DNA from 3 places in the Bacillus sp. T-10(2022) genome. Region 1 is predicted to be linked to each of the others. Evidence: riboswitches for the same ligand, from Rfam matches in the RefSeq annotation. Region 1 holds a riboswitch; each other region holds the start of a gene.
What was found. A riboswitch is a leader RNA that binds a small molecule or an ion and turns the genes downstream of it on or off. The one in region 1 is predicted to bind S-adenosylmethionine.
Positions count from the first base shown of each region.

Region 1 (5,757 bases):
GGGCGGTCCGGGAGCCTCCTCGGCGCACTTGCGCCTGTGGGGTCTCCCTTGGACTCGCTATTCCCGCAGGAGTCTCGTACACCCGCTCCAATCAACTATGTTTAAAATTTTAGATAGACCCCCTTTTGTCAACAAAACTGGAAGCAAACCTGCATAAGGTTTGCTTTTTTTTATAATCCAGACAGCAGTACTGCTGTGTTTACTCCAACTAACGCTCCCGATATTTATCAGCATCGGAAGCCCTTTTTGTGTTGAAAACTATTTTTGCAAAAACACTTCATAAAATTACCAAGGGTCAATTCAAATAAAGCGAACATATTAAAAAGACAAAATGAAATTTACTTGCTTAGTTTTGAACTTACATATATGGGGGTTGAATATGGATATATTATTAGCTCTCTTGCCGGCAATATTCTGGGGAAGCATCGTTTTATTTAATGTGAAACTCGGGGGTGGGCCCTATAGTCAAACACTGGGTACAACGATTGGCGCATTGATTTTTTCAATAGGTGTTTATATTTTTGCCGATATTAAGTTGTCATTGCTAGTGTTTGGAGTCGGAGTTGTTTCTGGATTGTTTTGGGCCGTTGGACAAGCTAATCAGCTTAAGAGCATTGATTTAATGGGAGTATCCAAAACAATGCCGATATCTACTGGAATGCAGCTCATTTCAACGACTTTATTCGGGGTCATCGTTTTTAACGAATGGTCAACAATGAAAGCAATCATTTTAGGCGTCTTGGCATTAGTCTTCATTATTATAGGAATTGTCTTGACCTCACTGGAGGATAAAGAATCAAAAGAGGGCAAATCGGGAAACTTGAAGAAAGGAATTGTTATTCTCCTCATCTCGACATTCGGTTATTTGGTTTATGTGGTCGTGGCCCGTCTTTTTGATGTTGATGGGTGGTCAGCGTTGTTCCCTCAAGCGATAGGGATGGTGATAGGCGGTCTGTTATTGACTTTTAAACATAAACCGTTTAACAAATATACGATTCGCAATATCATTCCGGGATTGATATGGGCTGCAGGGAACATGTTTTTATTCATATCCCAGCCACGTGTGGGAGTGGCCACTAGTTTTTCCCTTTCGCAAATGGGCATTGTCATCTCAACTCTTGGCGGGATCATCATTTTACGTGAAAAGAAAACGAAGCGCCAACTAATTGGAATCATAATCGGAATTATCTTGATCATCATAGCTGGGATTATGCTCGGAATGGCAAAAAGTTAAGTGGAGGGTGATTATATGTATACAGATTTAGAAGGTAAGGTCGTTGTTATAACCGGTTCATCCACTGGTTTAGGAAAAGCGATGGCCATTCGCTTTGCTAAGGAAAAGGCAAAGGTCGTGGTTAATTATCGCACTAAATCAGAGGAAGCGGATAGTGTAATGGAGGAAATCAAAACAAATGGCGGGGAAGCTATTGCAGTAAAAGGCGATGTCACCGTTGAAGAAGATGTGATTAACCTTGTTCAATCAGCGATAAAGAATTTCGGGAAACTCGATATATTCATCAATAATGCAGGAATTGAAAATCCGGTTCCGTCTCACGAGATGCCGTTAAGCGACTGGAATAGGGTAATCAATACCAACTTAACGGGAAATTTCTTAGGCTGCCGTGAAGCTATCAAGTATTTTGTCGAGAACGACATTAAAGGGAATGTTATAAATATGTCCAGTGTACATGAGATGATACCCTGGCCTTTATTCGTTCACTATGCGGCAAGCAAGGGCGGGGTGAAGCTGCTTACGGAAACCCTGGCTCTTGAATATGCACCAAAAGGGATCCGTGTGAACAGCATTGGTCCTGGAGCCATCGCCACACCAATAAATGCAGACAAGCTTGAAGATCCCGAAAAGAAAAAGGATCTTGAAAGCATGATTCCGATGGGGTATATCGGAAAGCCTGAAGAAATTGCTGCGGTTGCTGCATGGCTGGCATCTTCAGAGTCCAGTTATGTAACGGGTATCACTCTTTTCGCTGACGGCGGAATGACAAAATACCCAGCGTTCCAAGCTGGAAGAGGATGAATTTTGTTTTATGATGCAACAAGAATCCCAGCAGGTTTAATCCTGCTGGGATTCTTGTTTTAAAAGCATTAACGAGTATGATGATTATACCAGCTAATGAAATTATCGACGACCGTATCGATAAAATGGACAGTCGACTCATGTGTAAGTTTGCCTTCGTTATCGATTTTGTCATGCACTGCACCAACATATACTTCATTCCCGGGAAGGAGTGGGGAGGAGATGCCTATTGCGAATAAGATTTCACGCAAATGCAATTGAGCTTTAACCGTTCCTAATTGCCCCATTGACGCACCCATGATCCATGATGGTTTTCCGATCAAGACTTTATCGACACGTGATAACCAATCGATTGCATTGCCCAATACTCCTGGAATCGTACCGTTGTATTCAGGTGTTACCCACAAGACTGCATCTGCTTCGGCCACTTTACTTTTAAATTCTTTTACAACTAATGGAGGGTCATTTTCAATATCTTGATCATAAAAAGGTAAATCCCGAATGTTCAAGATTTCGAGATCGAACCGATCTTGATATCTAGATTGAATATATTTGGCAAGCTTAAGGTTGTAAGACTCTTTACGGATACTTCCCACTATTGCAACAACTTTCATCTTCAATACCTCCAATGATTTTTATAATGGATAATCATGTAAATATGTTCCACTTACCTATTATAATTGGAATATAAATGAAAGGGAAAAAGGATGCTTGGGAAAAAGTTGAGTTGGAGCTGAATAAACAAAATTCCTCTCGAACATTCATACCCTGCAAAGTTAGACTCAAAAATTATATGTGCCTACCCAATCCCCATTACTAGACCTCTCCCAACAATATTGCATTTGTTTTTAATTTAATATTATGGCCATTCCTATAGGGATTAAGGCAAAATCCTTTCAGAAAAAATGAAATAAGACGCTTGTAAAAGTAAATAATGAAATATCATAAAAAGTGTAAGTAAAATGAGTTTATTTGCTTGATAACTATTTCACTAAAATAATAGGGGTGGGTAAAGTTGATCTTTCGGACCATTGATACGGACAAAGACAAAGATATTATCGTTAAATTCAGGAAAGATTCCTTTGTTGTAAGTTTTGGAACTGAAGCTGGTTTTGGAGATGAAAATACATATCTGCAACGAATGGAAGAAAGGGTCCGCAAATTTCCTGGGGGACAGGTGATCCTTGAAAATGACCAAGTACCGATTGGACAAATGGAACTTCGAATTCGGGGGTATGAAGGAACTGAGATCGGCTATGTAGATCTATTTTATCTTATTCCCGAATATCGCAGTAAAGGCCTTGGCAAGGAATTGGTTCGCTATGCAGAAAACTTTTTCAGGCAATTTAATGTATCCGAATACCATTTAAGGGTTTCTCCGGATAATCAAAGGGCGATTCGTTTATATACGAATTCAGGCATGATGAAGATAAGGGAGGAAAGTCAAAAACACCTTGTATGGAGAATGAGCAAATCAATATAAAATATAATTTTTAATTATATTAATATAATTAAAAATTATCAATTCACTATACTGTGAAAATATTTTAAACGGTGAAAAATATGGTTGACTTTAGAGAAATTAGAATATATAGTGAAGGACATAATTAAATATAACGTTAATTCTTATCAAGAGATGTGGAGGGACTTGGCCCTATGATACCTCGGCAGCGGGTTTTTACTTTTGTAAAAATACTGTGCTAATTCCAACGGACGAAAGTTTGAAAGATAAGAAGGAGCTTTTCTTAGATAATTAAATTAAGAGTTTACTCTTTTTTATGTCTAAAAGAGGCCTCTTCTGTCTGACGACGGAAGAGGCCTCTTTTGTTTATTCAAAATGTATATGGTTATTTGGAGAATTGGTGCAATTACTCGTGAGTTTCGAATTTAACCCTATCATTATGAAACTTTGCAAAGCTCTTCTCACTGGATAATGAATTCGTACAAATAAACAACATGGGGGAGATTGGATGATTGAGTTTCAAAATGTTAAAAAGGTTTATCAAACAAAGAAACAGACTGTCGAGGCTTTGAAGGGCATTAATTTGACAGTGGAAAAGGGGGATATATTCGGTGTAGTCGGTTATAGCGGGGCCGGAAAGAGTACGTTGATCAGGCTGGTCAACTTGCTTGAAGATCCTTCAGATGGTTCGGTGATTGTTGGGGGCAAGGATTTAATCAAATTAAGCCAGAAGGAATTACGGGTAGAAAAGAAAAAAATCGGGATGATTTTTCAGCATTTCAACTTGCTAAACTCCAAGACTGTTTTTGATAACATTGCTATGCCGCTGGTTTTATCGGGAACTCCGGCTAAGGAAATCAAAAACCGTGTAGGCGAGCTGTTGGAGTTCGTTGGCTTATCGAGCAAGGCGAAGAGTTATCCGGATCAATTATCGGGAGGTCAAAAGCAGCGGATCGGCATTGCGAGAGCTTTGGCTACGAATCCATCGATCTTATTGTGTGATGAAGCTACGTCGGCATTGGATCCACAAACAACGAGTGCCGTTCTGCAGCTCTTAAAGAAAATTAATAAAGAATACAATATTACCATTCTGCTAATCACTCATGAGATGTCTGTCATCAGGGAAATTTGCAATAAGGTAGCGGTCATGGAGGGCGGATGCGTCGTTGAACAAGGTTCGGTTTTCGAAGTGTTTGCGAAGCCGCAAACGGATATTGCAAAAAACTTCGTGAGAACGGTCATACATGACGAAATTCCACAAAGTTTCCTAAAAAGCATAGGATCCCATATCCCGATTATTTGGAAAATTAATTTTATTGGGACTACTTCGGGTACTCCTTTACTTTCAACGATCTCGAAGAAATATGACGTTCATTTAAGTGTTTTATCAGCCAATATTTCTGAAATTCAGGAAACGCCTTTCGGGAATTTGATCATCGAAGTGACAGGGAACAAAAATGAGGTGGATAAGGCTTATCAATATATTAAAGATGAGGGGATTCTCGTCCAGGAGGTGCAGATAAATGGGTAATACGCTTTGGGGAATGGAAATTACAGCAGAGCAGTTGTTGACAGCTTTCGGTGACACACTTTATATGGTAGCCATTTCATTGGTGTTTTCCGGATTGATCGGGCTTCCGCTCGGTATCCTGCTTGTCATTACAAGAAAGGGTCACATCCTGGAGAATAAATGGATTTTTAATGTATTGAACCCGATCATCAATATATTGCGGTCGGTTCCTTTCATCATCTTGCTTGTAGCAGTTATTCCGCTTACCAGAATGATTGTAGGCAGTGCGATCGGAATGAATGCGGCCATTGTTCCGCTAATCTTTTACGCGGCTCCTTATATTGCCCGGCTTGTTGAGAACTCCCTGTTGGAAGTGGACAAAGGGATCATCGAGGCCGCTCAGGCGATGGGTGCGACGACATGGCAAATCATTTATCGCTTTTTGATTCCCGAGGGACTTAGTTCGTTGATCCTAACATTTACAACAGCGACTATCGGGCTTGTTGGAGCTACGGCCATGGCAGGTGCCGTCGGGGCAGGCGGGGTCGGGGATCTAGCTTTGGCTTACGGTTATCAAAGGTTCGATACGATGACGATGGTCGTCACAGTAGCGGCGCTCGTGATCATCGTTCAATTATTGCAATCCACCGGGAATTTTATTTCAAGAAAAATCAGAAGAAGATAAAAATAACAGGAGGTAGGAGAAATGAAGAAAATCTTATTAACGATCATAGTATTGGCATTGGCCAT
Region 1 is NZ_CP113518.1:4,686,197-4,691,953, reverse strand. Features, by position in the region: gene OSJ91_RS23130 (RhaT/GlcU family sugar-proton symporter) at 380-1,234, shown strand; gene OSJ91_RS23125 (glucose 1-dehydrogenase) at 1,250-2,035, shown strand; gene OSJ91_RS23120 (NADPH-dependent FMN reductase) at 2,104-2,649, opposite strand; gene OSJ91_RS23115 (GNAT family N-acetyltransferase) at 3,051-3,518, shown strand; SAM riboswitch class I at 3,659-3,770, shown strand; gene OSJ91_RS23110 (methionine ABC transporter ATP-binding protein) at 4,006-5,028, shown strand; gene OSJ91_RS23105 (methionine ABC transporter permease) at 5,042-5,692, shown strand; gene OSJ91_RS23100 (MetQ/NlpA family ABC transporter substrate-binding protein) at 5,714-5,757, shown strand, end outside.

Region 2 (5,757 bases), 1.4 Mb from region 1:
TCCGTGATGGCATTGACTTTTGCGACTAGTGAGGCAAAAAACTGCTTAGGCAGGTCCTGAAGCTGTCTGGATTTTTCGAATTGCACCATTTTATACACCTTCTCTGAAATTTCTTGAAATTCTAGTCACAAATGATATATGTTTATCATAGTCTTGTAAAGCATTTTTTACATATGGGGGTTTTAAACGATGAAGTGGAAAATAGCTTGTATTCAAATGGATATAGCCATTCGGGCAACCGGATATCAATTTTCAGGTTGCCGAACAATGGTTGGAAAAAGCAGCACGGTCGGAACCCGATATCGTCATTTTACCAGAGCTTTGGACAACCGGATACGACTTAAGCAGGTTAAATGAGATTGCTGATCAAGAGGCCGAAAAAACGATTGAATTTCTTAAAACACAGGCAAGGAAACACGAGATTCACATCGTAGGCGGTTCCATTGCGAAAAAAACGAGCAAGGGAATCTATAACACCATGATCATCATCGATAAACAGGGAAATCTCATAAAAGAATATGATAAGCTTCACTTATTTCAGTTAATGGATGAACATCATTTCCTGAAGCCAGGAGAAAAGGATGGTTTATTTACTCTTGATGAAAAAATATGTGCTGGTTTCATTTGTTATGACATCCGTTTCCCTGAATGGCAGCGAGCCCATACCGCTAAAGGCGCCGAAGTTCTATTCGTTACGGCTGAATGGCCAAAGCCGAGACTCGATCACTGGAGAGCCTTATTGATTAGCCGTGCCATCGAGAACCAAGCCTATGTTGTAGCCGTTAATCGCTCAGGCTCTGATGTCAATAATATATTTGCCGGTCATTCCTTGATAATTGATCCTTGGGGAAATATCATAAGTGAAGCCGGAGAAGGAAACGAACTCCTGACAGGCACCTTGGACTTCAATAAAGTTTCGGATGCACGTAACAAAATACCTGTATTCGAAGATCGTCGTCCTGATTTTTATTAATTTACCCATTGACAAACTATTTAAAAAGTTGATATTATTTTCCCGAAGATTAAAATTTCAGAAAACATTTACTCTTATCAAGAGCAGGCTGAGGGATAAAGGCCCTATGAAGCCCAGCAACCGACTGTAATACCATTGTGAAATGGGGCGGATTCACCGCCGGATTATAAAATCCACAGAGCACGGTGCTAATTCCACCAGAATTCATATTCTGGAAGATAAGAGGTCCGAAGCCAAAACTTCTGCCTCTTTCTATATGAAAGAGGCTTTTTTATTCTTATTTTGAATCCGGAGGGGAAAAGAATGACTCAAAACCATTCAAATTTTAAGAGATTGACAAACGAAACAGCTATAACCCTTGCAAAAAAACTTGGGTTGGTCAATGCGGATGCAAGTTTAACATGTAAAGAAATCGGCGATGGAAACTTAAATTATGTTTTTCATATTACAGACACAGTCACAAATAAAGGAATTATAATTAAACAAGCGGTCCCTTATGCCAAGGTACTTGGCGAAAGCTGGCCGCTGACATTGAAAAGAGCTGCGATTGAGGCGAATGCGTTGATTCATTTCAGAAGTTATTGCCCAGAATTCGTACCGCAAGTCTATTATTCTGATGAACAGCTTGCCATCACGGTCATGGAGGATTTATCGCACTTGAAAATCGTTAGAACAGGATTGATCGAAGGAGATTCATACCCATTGCTTTCTCAGCATATTGGTGAATATGTTGCGAAAACGGCATTTTATACATCCGATTATCATTTAGAACCCTCTGCGAAAAAGGAAGTGGCCCGACATTTCACGAATCCCGAACTCTGCAAAATCACTGAGGTCTTTATTTTCACGGATCCATTTTTTGAGGAACTCCCGGGAGATTTCGAGGTGGAATTGACAGATGCCGCCAAAAATATATGGAATGATAAAGAAGTGATCCTTGAGGTCGCTAAGCTGAAACAAAGCTTTGAAACCGAGCAGGAAGCCTTGCTTCATGGTGATTTACATACTGGAAGTATATTTGCAAGTGAAACTGAAACAAAGGTTATCGATCCGGAATTCGCTTTTTATGGTCCAGTTGGTTTTGACCTTGGTCAATACACCGCCAACCTTCTCTTTCAGGCAGTCACACGTAATAGCGCTGGAAAGGAAGAGATTTTCACACACCTTAATGAATTTTGGAATGCCTTTGAAGAAACTTATTCCGAATTATGGGAAGGCCAAAATAAAAGCCCATTTCGCCATGTGAAAGGTTATCTGCCTTATTTACTGACAAAATTCAAAAAAGATGCATTCGGCTTTGCCGGCTGTGAAATGATTCGGCGAACCATCGGACTTTCCCATGTTGCCGATTTAAATGTCATTGAAGATAAAGAAACAAGGATCGCTGCCAAAACGGCTACATTGGAAATTGGTGCTTTTTTAATTAAAAAACGAGAAGAATTGGATGTTCCAGCTGTAATTGAAGCGTTGAAGCAACGTACACTGCCATCTTATTCAACCATTTAAAAGGAGACCTGCACATGACAAAACTAGCACCATTACCTTATTCGGTACAATGGGCTGATTCCCATATTACATTATTAAATCAACAAGCCCTGCCTTCCATAACTGAATTTATTGAACTTCATTCTGTTGATGATGTATATGACAGCATTTTGACATTAAAAGTTCGCGGTGCCCCAGCAATTGGACTGACGGCAGCATTTGGTGTTGCACTTGGTGCCAAACAGGAAACAACCGCTGAATTAGCGGAATTCAAGAAAAATGTAGCGAGGCATATTGAAAAACTCGCCTCTTCACGGCCAACTGCTGTCAACCTTTTTTGGGCGTTAAGGAGGATGGAAAATACTCTGCAAGCTACGCAAAGCATTTCAACTGCCAAGGAAGCACTTGTATCGGAGGCTAAAGCCATCTTTGCTGAAGATGAAGAAATGTGCAGGAAAATCGGGGAACATGGTTTATCCTTATTCACTAGAGGAGATTCCATTCTAACGCATTGCAACGCTGGGGGAATTGCCACGGCTCGGTATGGCACAGCTTTGGCTCCCTTCCACCTGGCTAAAGAAAAGGACTTTCCGCTAAAAGTGTATGCATGTGAAACCAGGCCTGTCCTGCAAGGGGCGCGTTTGACTGCTTGGGAATTGATGCAAGCGGGGGTGGATGTCACATTAATTTCTGATAATATGGCTGCCCATACGATTCACCAGAAAGGAATAAATGGAATCATCGTCGGTGCCGACAGAATTGCGGCTAATGGAGATACAGCCAATAAAATCGGGACATTGGGATTGGCCATATTAGCCAAGCACTTTGGTATCCCTTTTTACGTGGCCGCACCATCAACCACATTCGACCTTACTCTCGAGTCCGGTACTTCCATCCCGATCGAAGAACGGAATGAAGCGGAAATCACCTTCATTCAAGGTGTTAGGATTGCTCCTGAAAACGTGAAGACTTTCAATCCAGCCTTTGACGTTACACCGAATCATCTAATTACCAGCATCATTACCGAAAATGGCATCATAACACCGGATTTCATTAAAAACATCCCGCTTTTTGTTAAATGATCCAGGTTGCTTTATTGATGATAAAAAACGAGAAGGATTTCGTATCCCTCTCGTTTTTGTGATTATTCTTGCGAGGTCCACAATACAATTTTTATTTTTTGGAAAAGAACTCCTGAAGTGCCTTCTTATTTTTAGTGTAGTCTATTTCCAAAACTGCTCCGGACTGGGGATATATTTCATCTTTAAAGCTTCCTTCCACTGGAACCCTTAAGGTTTCGACGGTGTCCGGTGTATGGAAGACGGCTTTTGGACCCATTTCCATTATTGTTTTCAGTCCAATATCTGTATCCAAGTACGAGAGTCCTTGTTCGATTATATTAGGAAGGGCTGCCATCCCTTCGAAGGACGAGATTTGATTTATAAACGCTGTTTTTAATTGAACCATTACTTCTTGTTGACGCTCAACCCTTCCAAAATCACTTTCATCGTCATGTCTAAAACGGACATATTTCAATATTTCCTCCCCATGTAAAACATTTTTACCGACGCTTGCTTGAATGCTCATATCATCAATGATTTCCTGGTCCACATTCACCGCTACCCCCTCAGGTGCAAGTAAATCGACCATCTTCACGAATCCCTGAAAGTCAATTACCGCTACATGATCGACCTTGACACCAAAGTTTTCCTGTATGGTTTTCTTGAGAAGTTCCCTTCCACCATAATAATAAGCTGCATTTATTTTGTTATATCCTGATTTATTCCCGGGGATTTTCACATAACTATCACGCATAATCGAAGCCAGCTTCAGTTTTTCCTGCTCAGGAAAGTATTTTGCCAGTATAATCGCATCTGATCGAGATTTTTCCTCTCCCCTTGTATCAACACCAATTAACAGAAATGTTTTCACACTTTCCTGGTTCTCTTCTTTGGTTAGTTTTTTTTCCGTACCTGCATTTCCATTTTGTTTGGGTAAAGGGGCATAAGTGCAGCCTGCCAGAATCAAGATCAATAGATTTATGAACAATACCTTTTCTCTCATTACCTCACCTCATCGGAAAATTACCCCTATTCTCTGCCTAATATTGGAATCCTATGCATTAAACGACAAAAAAAGCCTGCCAACGATAATCGCTGACAGGCTATTCGGGCAAAATCATTTATTGATTTCTTTCTTTAATACTTCTACCGCCTTTTTCACTTGTGTGTCATTCTTAAGGATTTTCTCCTGGATGACCTGCATCAATTTCACGGTAGTATCATCTTTAATGGTGCCAGTTTCTTTAATTTTTTGTTCCCTTTGGAATGCTGTGACCGCATTCGTTGTTGCTTCATCAAAGAATCCATCTACCTTACCCGGATCATGTCCCGCTTCCTTCAGCATCTCTTCAGCAGCTTTCACTTCACTCGAAGAATCAGATGCTTTCAATTCCTTATCGGGCGAAATGTACGGAAGGCTGGCATAACCAGGAAGCTTCACAGTAATATCCGGCTTGATCCCTTTTTTATGAATCCAATTGCCTTCAGGAGTCAACCATTTAGCTGCCGTATATTTGAAGTTAGATCCATCTTCAAAGTCTTCGGCAGTCTGCACTGTCCCTTTCCCAAATGACTTGACACCAATCAATGGAATGTCCGCAGATTCACTGACAGCCGCTGCAACGATTTCAGAAGCACTGGCACTTCCGTCATCAATCAACACGACTACCGGGATTTTCAGTTCTCCATCATTCTCCGATTTATAGACTTGTTTTTTCCCGCTGCGCTCCTCAACTTGAAGAACCACTTCCCCATTAGGTATGAACAGGCTTGCCATTTCTATTGCTTGATCAAGCAGTCCCCCCGGGTTTCCCCGCAAATCCAATACGAGACCCTTCATATCCTTCTTCGACATTTCTTCAAGCGCCGTTTTCAGCTCTTGGACTGTATGTTCGGAAAAACTGGTCACTTGAATCTTGGCAACTCCATCATCAAGCATTTCCGCATAAACCGTCTCAATCGGAATTGTGTCCCGTTTAATGGTGAGCTCAATCGGTTCCGACTCACCAGCTCTTGAGATGGATAGATCCACTTTCGTACCCTTCTCGCCCCTGATTTTCAGGACAGCTTCAGAAGAGCTTAGCCCTTCAACGCTTTTACCGTCCACACTTAAAATGATATCATTCGGCTTTACCCCCGCTTTTTCTGCTGGGGACCCTTTTATAGGTGAGACGACCATGATTTGTCCATCCTGCTCCTGAATCTCGGCACCGATTCCTTCAAAAGATGAAGAGATGC
Region 2 is NZ_CP113518.1:3,301,579-3,307,335, forward strand. Features, by position in the region: gene OSJ91_RS16095 (aminotransferase class I/II-fold pyridoxal phosphate-dependent enzyme) at 1-89, opposite strand, end outside; partial or broken gene OSJ91_RS16100 (carbon-nitrogen family hydrolase) at 190-973, shown strand; SAM riboswitch class I at 1,045-1,198, shown strand; gene mtnK (S-methyl-5-thioribose kinase) at 1,277-2,479, shown strand; gene mtnA (S-methyl-5-thioribose-1-phosphate isomerase) at 2,494-3,540, shown strand; gene OSJ91_RS16115 (LCP family protein) at 3,632-4,522, opposite strand; gene OSJ91_RS16120 (lmo1851 family serine protease) at 4,637-5,757, opposite strand, start outside.
Region 2: another riboswitch for S-adenosylmethionine. It lies ahead of mtnK (S-methyl-5-thioribose kinase); the one in region 1 lies ahead of OSJ91_RS23110 (methionine ABC transporter ATP-binding protein).

Region 3 (5,757 bases), 1.4 Mb from region 1:
CTGAAAGTTTCTTTGATGAGACCGTCTCTTTTGCAAAAGAGCATTCAATTTGTGTGGTCCACGACTTCGCTTATGGAGCGATAGGATTCGACGGTAAAAAACCGGTAAGCTATCTCCAGTCAGAGGGAGCGAAGGAAATAGGAATAGAAATATACACACTATCGAAAACATACAATATGGCAGGGTGGAGAGTCGGCTTCGCAGTGGGGAATAAGAGTGTCATAGAAGCTCTTGAACTATTACAAGACCATCTTTATGTGAGTCTCTTCCCGGCGATACAAGAAGCTGCGGCAAGCGCTTTGCTTGACTCGCAGAGCTGTGTAGAGCAGTTAGTGCAGATGTACGAGGGGCGAAGGAATGTTTTCATTGAGGGATTGAGGGCAATCGGCTGGGATGTCAAAGCTCCTGCGGCATCATTTTTTGCCTGGCTCAAAGTACCTAAAGGTTTTACGTCCGAGCGTTTTGCAGACTATTTATTAACGCATGCCCACGTTGCTGTTGCCGCAGGAAATGGATTCGGTGAATTTGGCGAAGGATACGTCAGGGTAGGGCTGCTGACTTCGGAAGATCGGCTGAAAGAGGCTGTGGAACGGATAAGTAGATTAAAATTATTTTAACCACAATGATATATCCGATTAATTCACCCTTAAATAGTTAAAACTTATTGACAAAGTAGGGATTACCTGTCAGAATACAAAATAAATTCTTAATCTTTCGATACTTGGATGCAAATTTATATATCAGCGTTTTCTTATTTTGAGCAGGTGGAGGGACTAGCCCTATGAAGCCCCAGCAACCGACCGTAATTCCATTGTAAAATGGGGCGGAATTCTTCGCCGGATTTTTCTTGAAATCCACAAGGCACGGTGCTAATTCTTGCAGCCAATGGCTGGGAGATAAGAAGATGGCTTTTTAAAGCCTCTTCTTTATGAAGGGGCTTTTTCCATTTTGAGACCAGTTCAGGTTAATGACATCGAGAGTTTACTAACGTGATATAGGAGTGATCAAATGAGCGAGATAGTCGCTACATATTTAATTCATGATTCTAAGGGAAATCATGAGAAAAAAGCAGAGAGCATTGCCTTGGGATTGACTGTCGGAACATGGACGGACCTGCCCCATTTGGTCCAGAAACAACTGGAAAAACATAAGGGACGCGTCGTATCGGTGACACCACTTTCTGAAGAAGAGAGGGCAAACAGCTACTTTAATCGTAAAGTATACCGTTCGCTTATTAAAATTGCCTATCCGGCAAGGAATTTCTCCAATGATTTACCTGCAATCCTCACGACGGTCTTCGGCAAACTTTCATTGGATGGAGAAATAAAACTTATCGACTTGGATTTTGTCGGTGATATTCAAAAAGCCTTTCCAGGGCCGCAATTTGGCATTGAAGGCATTAGGGAAAAGGTTGGCGTATATAACCGGCCCCTGGTGATGAGCATCTTTAAAGGTGTATTAGGAAGAGACCTAACATTCCATAATGAGCAACTGAGGCAACAAGCATTAGGAGGTGTCGACCTAGTTAAAGATGATGAGATCCTCTTCGACCAGGACCTGACTCCATTTTTCGATAGAATAAAAACGGGAAAAAGAATATTGAATGAAGTCTATGAAACCACTGGCCACCGAACTTTATATGCTGTCAATCTATCAGGGAAAACATTTGAATTATTGGATAAAGCAGAGCAAGCAGCTGATGCAGGGGCAGATGCCTTGTTGTTCAACGTTCATACATATGGTTTGGATGTATTGCAGGCCTTGAGTGAACATGATCGTATCAAGCTGCCGATCATGGCGCACCCCGCATATAGCGGGGCATTGGCAGCTTCATCATTTTATGGGGTCGGCTATCCATTATTGCTTGGTAAATTAGTAAGGTTATCAGGTGCGGATTTATCCTTGTTCCCATCCCCTTATGGAAGTGTCGCACTTGAAAAAAAGGAAACCTTGGCGATTGCTGAAGCTCTGACAAAAGATGAACTTTCATGGAAAAAAGCTTTCCCTGTTCCTTCTGCTGGCATTCATCCGGGCATGGTTCCGGACCTAATCAAGGATTTTGGAATCGATAGTGTGATTAATGCCGGAGGTGGAATTCACGGGCATCCTGATGGAGCAGAGGGCGGGGCAAAGGCTTTCCGTTCTGCTGTAGAAGCCGTACTGGCAGGAAAGGACCTATCTGAAGCGGCGCTTGAGAATGAAACACTAAAAAAAGCTCTTGTGTTATGGGGAGGCCTATAAGAAATAATGAAACCGATCATCTTTTGTGATTTTGACGGAACGATCACCAACACGGATAATATCATTTCAATCATGAAGAAATTTGCGCCTCCGGAATGGGAAGCGTTGAAAGACGGTGTCCTTCAGCAAAAAATCAGTATATCTTCAGGAGTAGGGGATATGTTTTCCCTGCTTGATAGCGGCTTGAAGGATGACATCATCCAATATGTAAGAAAGACGGCCGGCATTCGTCCAGGGTTTTATGAATTCGTTGAGTATACGAAACAAGCCAACATCCCTTTATATATTGTAAGCGGGGGCATGGATTTTTTCATTGCACCGCTTTTAAATGATATCTTGCCAACAGAGTCCGTTTATTGCAACCATGCATTTTTTGATAAGGAAAAGATTTATATTGAGTGGCCACATACTTGTGATGATCAATGTAATAATGATTGCGGTTGCTGCAAGCCATCCATTATGAGGGAAATTACGGGTGCGGAAGATTTTAAATTCGTTATTGGAGATTCGGTAACGGATTTTGAAGCTGCAAAACAGGCCGATTTTGTCATAGCCCGTGACATACTGCTTGAAAAATGCGATAGGGAAGGGATTCCACATCAAGGATTTGAAACGTTTTTTGATGTAATTGATATTTTAAAGCAGCAGAAGGTGGTTAAAGCGTGAACAATCATTCTAAAGAATGGCAGGAGCTGGCAGACATTAAAGCTGAACTGGCCGAAAGGGATTGGTTTATGGGAACTAGCGGGAACTTGTCCATTCGGGAGCCCAAAAGCCCTTTCTTTTATATTACGGCAAGCGGTAAGGATAAAAGGAAGCAATCGGATTCGGACTTTTTACTGGTGGATTTAAAAGGAAAGCCAGTTGAAGAAACGAACCTAAGACCATCGGCCGAAACTTTACTTCATACAGTCATTTACCGGAAAACGAATGCGAACTGTGTACTCCATGTCCATACAGTTGAAAATAATGTGATATCCGAATTGTACGGAGATGAAGGCCAAGTTTCTTTTCGTAATCATGAAATCATTAAAGCAACCGGTCGGTGGGATGAAGATTCGGAACTTCGGATTCCAATCATATATAATCATGCTGACATTCCGCTGTTATCCGATAAGTTCGAGCCACATGTCGAAGAAGACTCTGGCGCCGTGCTGATCCGCAATCATGGTATTACGGTTTGGGGTAAAAGCGGACTCGAAGCAAAGAGAATACTTGAAGCTTGCGAATTTTTATTTCAATATCAACTGTTGCTTAATCAACAAAAGGCGTTTGCAGGTTCTTTAAGATAAACACTCATAGAGGAGGAATGAATGATGGCGACGATCAGATTCCATGAAACAAACGAGGTTATTGAAAACGGTGAACAGGTAAAAGGATTTTTAGAAACACAAGGGGTTATTTATGAGCAGTGGGACATTTCTAAATTACCGGCCCATCTCGTGGAAAAATACGATCTAACAGATGCTGACAAGGAGGAAATCCTTGTAGCATTCCAATCAGAGATAGCGGAAATCTCCGAAAGAAGAGGCTATAAAGCGCATGATATCATCACATTATCCGATGCGAATCCGAACTTGGATCAAATGCTTGAAAACTTTAAGCAGGAACATCACCATGAAGATGATGAAGTGCGTTTCATAGCAGGCGGAACGAGTATCTTTGCCATCGAAGGCAAGGATAAACAGTGGTTTGATGTGCGCCTTAATCCAGGTGATCTTATTAGTGTACCAGAATCAACAAGACATTATTTTACGCTTGCAGAAGATAGGAAAACTGTTGCTGTCCGCATTTTCGTTACAGCGGCAGGATGGGTGCCGATTTACGAAAAAGACGAAGTTCAAGCATGAATCAATGTTGAAAAACCAGCTTAAGGGCTTGGTTCAATTTGTCGACAAAAGGGAAGTCGGAATGGTCTCATCCCTAACCAGGATTTTAAAAAACAAGACCAGATTATCCTTAATGGTTTTTTCCTGTAATCCTTATTGGATTGAAGAAATTTGCGACACTCCTGCCGAATAACTGGCTAGAAAAGACACCACAGGCGCTTGCGCCGAAGAGGCTTGGCAGGCAGTCGGCGGAAAGGGAACGGATTTCTGAAATCGACTGGACATTATTAAATAAAAAACTGCAGTCGAACTCGCTTTTCTTCGAGTTTATCTTCATTCTGAAACAAGCCATCCGGCTTGTTTCATTTTGCAGTCAAAAGCGTTCGGAATGGTCTCATCTCGAACCATGATTTAAAAACAACCAGATTATCCTTAATGGTTTTTTCCTCTAATCTTCATTGGATTGAAGAAATTTGCGACACTCCTGCCGAATAACTGGCTAGCCGAGACACCATAGGAGCTTGCGCCGATGAGGCGTGTCAGACAGTCGGCGGAAAGAGAGCAGATTTCTGAAATCAACTGAACTTTTTAAATAAAACACTGTAGGCAAACTGAGTTTTCATAGAGTTTGCCTACAGTCTGTAACCACGAAGATGGACTCCGTGATTTCAGTTTGGCAACAAAATGGTGTTCGGAGTCCGAATAGTGAGATGAAGGTCAAAAAATCTCGCGAACGCTCGAATATAGTAATCCGGTCTTAATAGTTTTATACTCTAATCCTCATTGGATTGAAGAAATTTGCGACACTCCTGCCGAATAACTGGCTAGCCGAGACCCCACAGACGCTTTCGTCGAGGAGGCTCGGCAGACAGTCGGCGGAAAGGGAGCGGATTTCTGAAATCGACTGGACGTTTTTAAATAAAAAACCTCAGTCGAACTCGCTTTTCTTCGACTTTGTCTATGTCCGAAACCAGCTTACGGGCTGTTTTTTTTTGTGAATCCGGCAAGTGCTTTAGTAAGATAAGTATGATAAAATTTAACCGAATCGAATTTAACCGGATCATAGGAGCAGATAAGAATGAAAACAACCGAAGTGTACATATTGGGCGGCTTTCTCGGCAGCGGGAAAACGACGCTTCTTCGAAATATATTAAAGCAGGAAAGTGACGCGGGCAGAAAAGTGGCCGTGCTTTTAAATGAGCTCGGCAGTGTATCGGTTGACAGCGGACTCATTGGTGATGGGGTGCCTCTGAAGGAGTTGTTTGACGGGTGCATCTGCTGCACAATTCAAGATAAACTGGAGGTTCAGCTTCATGAATTGCTAACCGAAAATGACCTGGATGCGGTTTATATTGAAACGACGGGCGCTGCTCATCCAGTTGAAGTATTGGACGGCATCATGTCACCGATTTTCGCCAAAAGGCTGGAGTATAAAGGGATTATCACGGTGGTCGATTTATTAAGGTGGCGCGATCGCGAGGAGCTGTCCCCGCAGCTTCGACAGCTGCTTGCCGAGCAAATCCACCATGCCGATTTCATATTATTGAATAAAGCCGATTTAGTAAGTGAGATGGAGGCCGCACAGCTAATATATACGATACAGGCGCTGAATAGGGATGCTGTATGTTTATTGACGGAGTATGCAGCCATTTCTTTGGCATCATTGCAGCAAATGAAAAGAAAAAGG
Region 3 is NZ_CP113518.1:3,295,355-3,301,111, reverse strand. Features, by position in the region: gene OSJ91_RS16095 (aminotransferase class I/II-fold pyridoxal phosphate-dependent enzyme) at 1-617, shown strand, start outside; SAM riboswitch class I at 749-903, shown strand; gene mtnW (2,3-diketo-5-methylthiopentyl-1-phosphate enolase) at 1,009-2,241, shown strand; gene OSJ91_RS16085 (2-hydroxy-3-keto-5-methylthiopentenyl-1-phosphate phosphatase) at 2,248-2,907, shown strand; gene OSJ91_RS16080 (methylthioribulose 1-phosphate dehydratase) at 2,904-3,533, shown strand; gene OSJ91_RS16075 (cupin domain-containing protein) at 3,558-4,091, shown strand; gene OSJ91_RS16070 (CobW family GTP-binding protein) at 5,149-5,757, shown strand, end outside.
Region 3: another riboswitch for S-adenosylmethionine. It lies ahead of mtnW (2,3-diketo-5-methylthiopentyl-1-phosphate enolase); the one in region 1 lies ahead of OSJ91_RS23110 (methionine ABC transporter ATP-binding protein).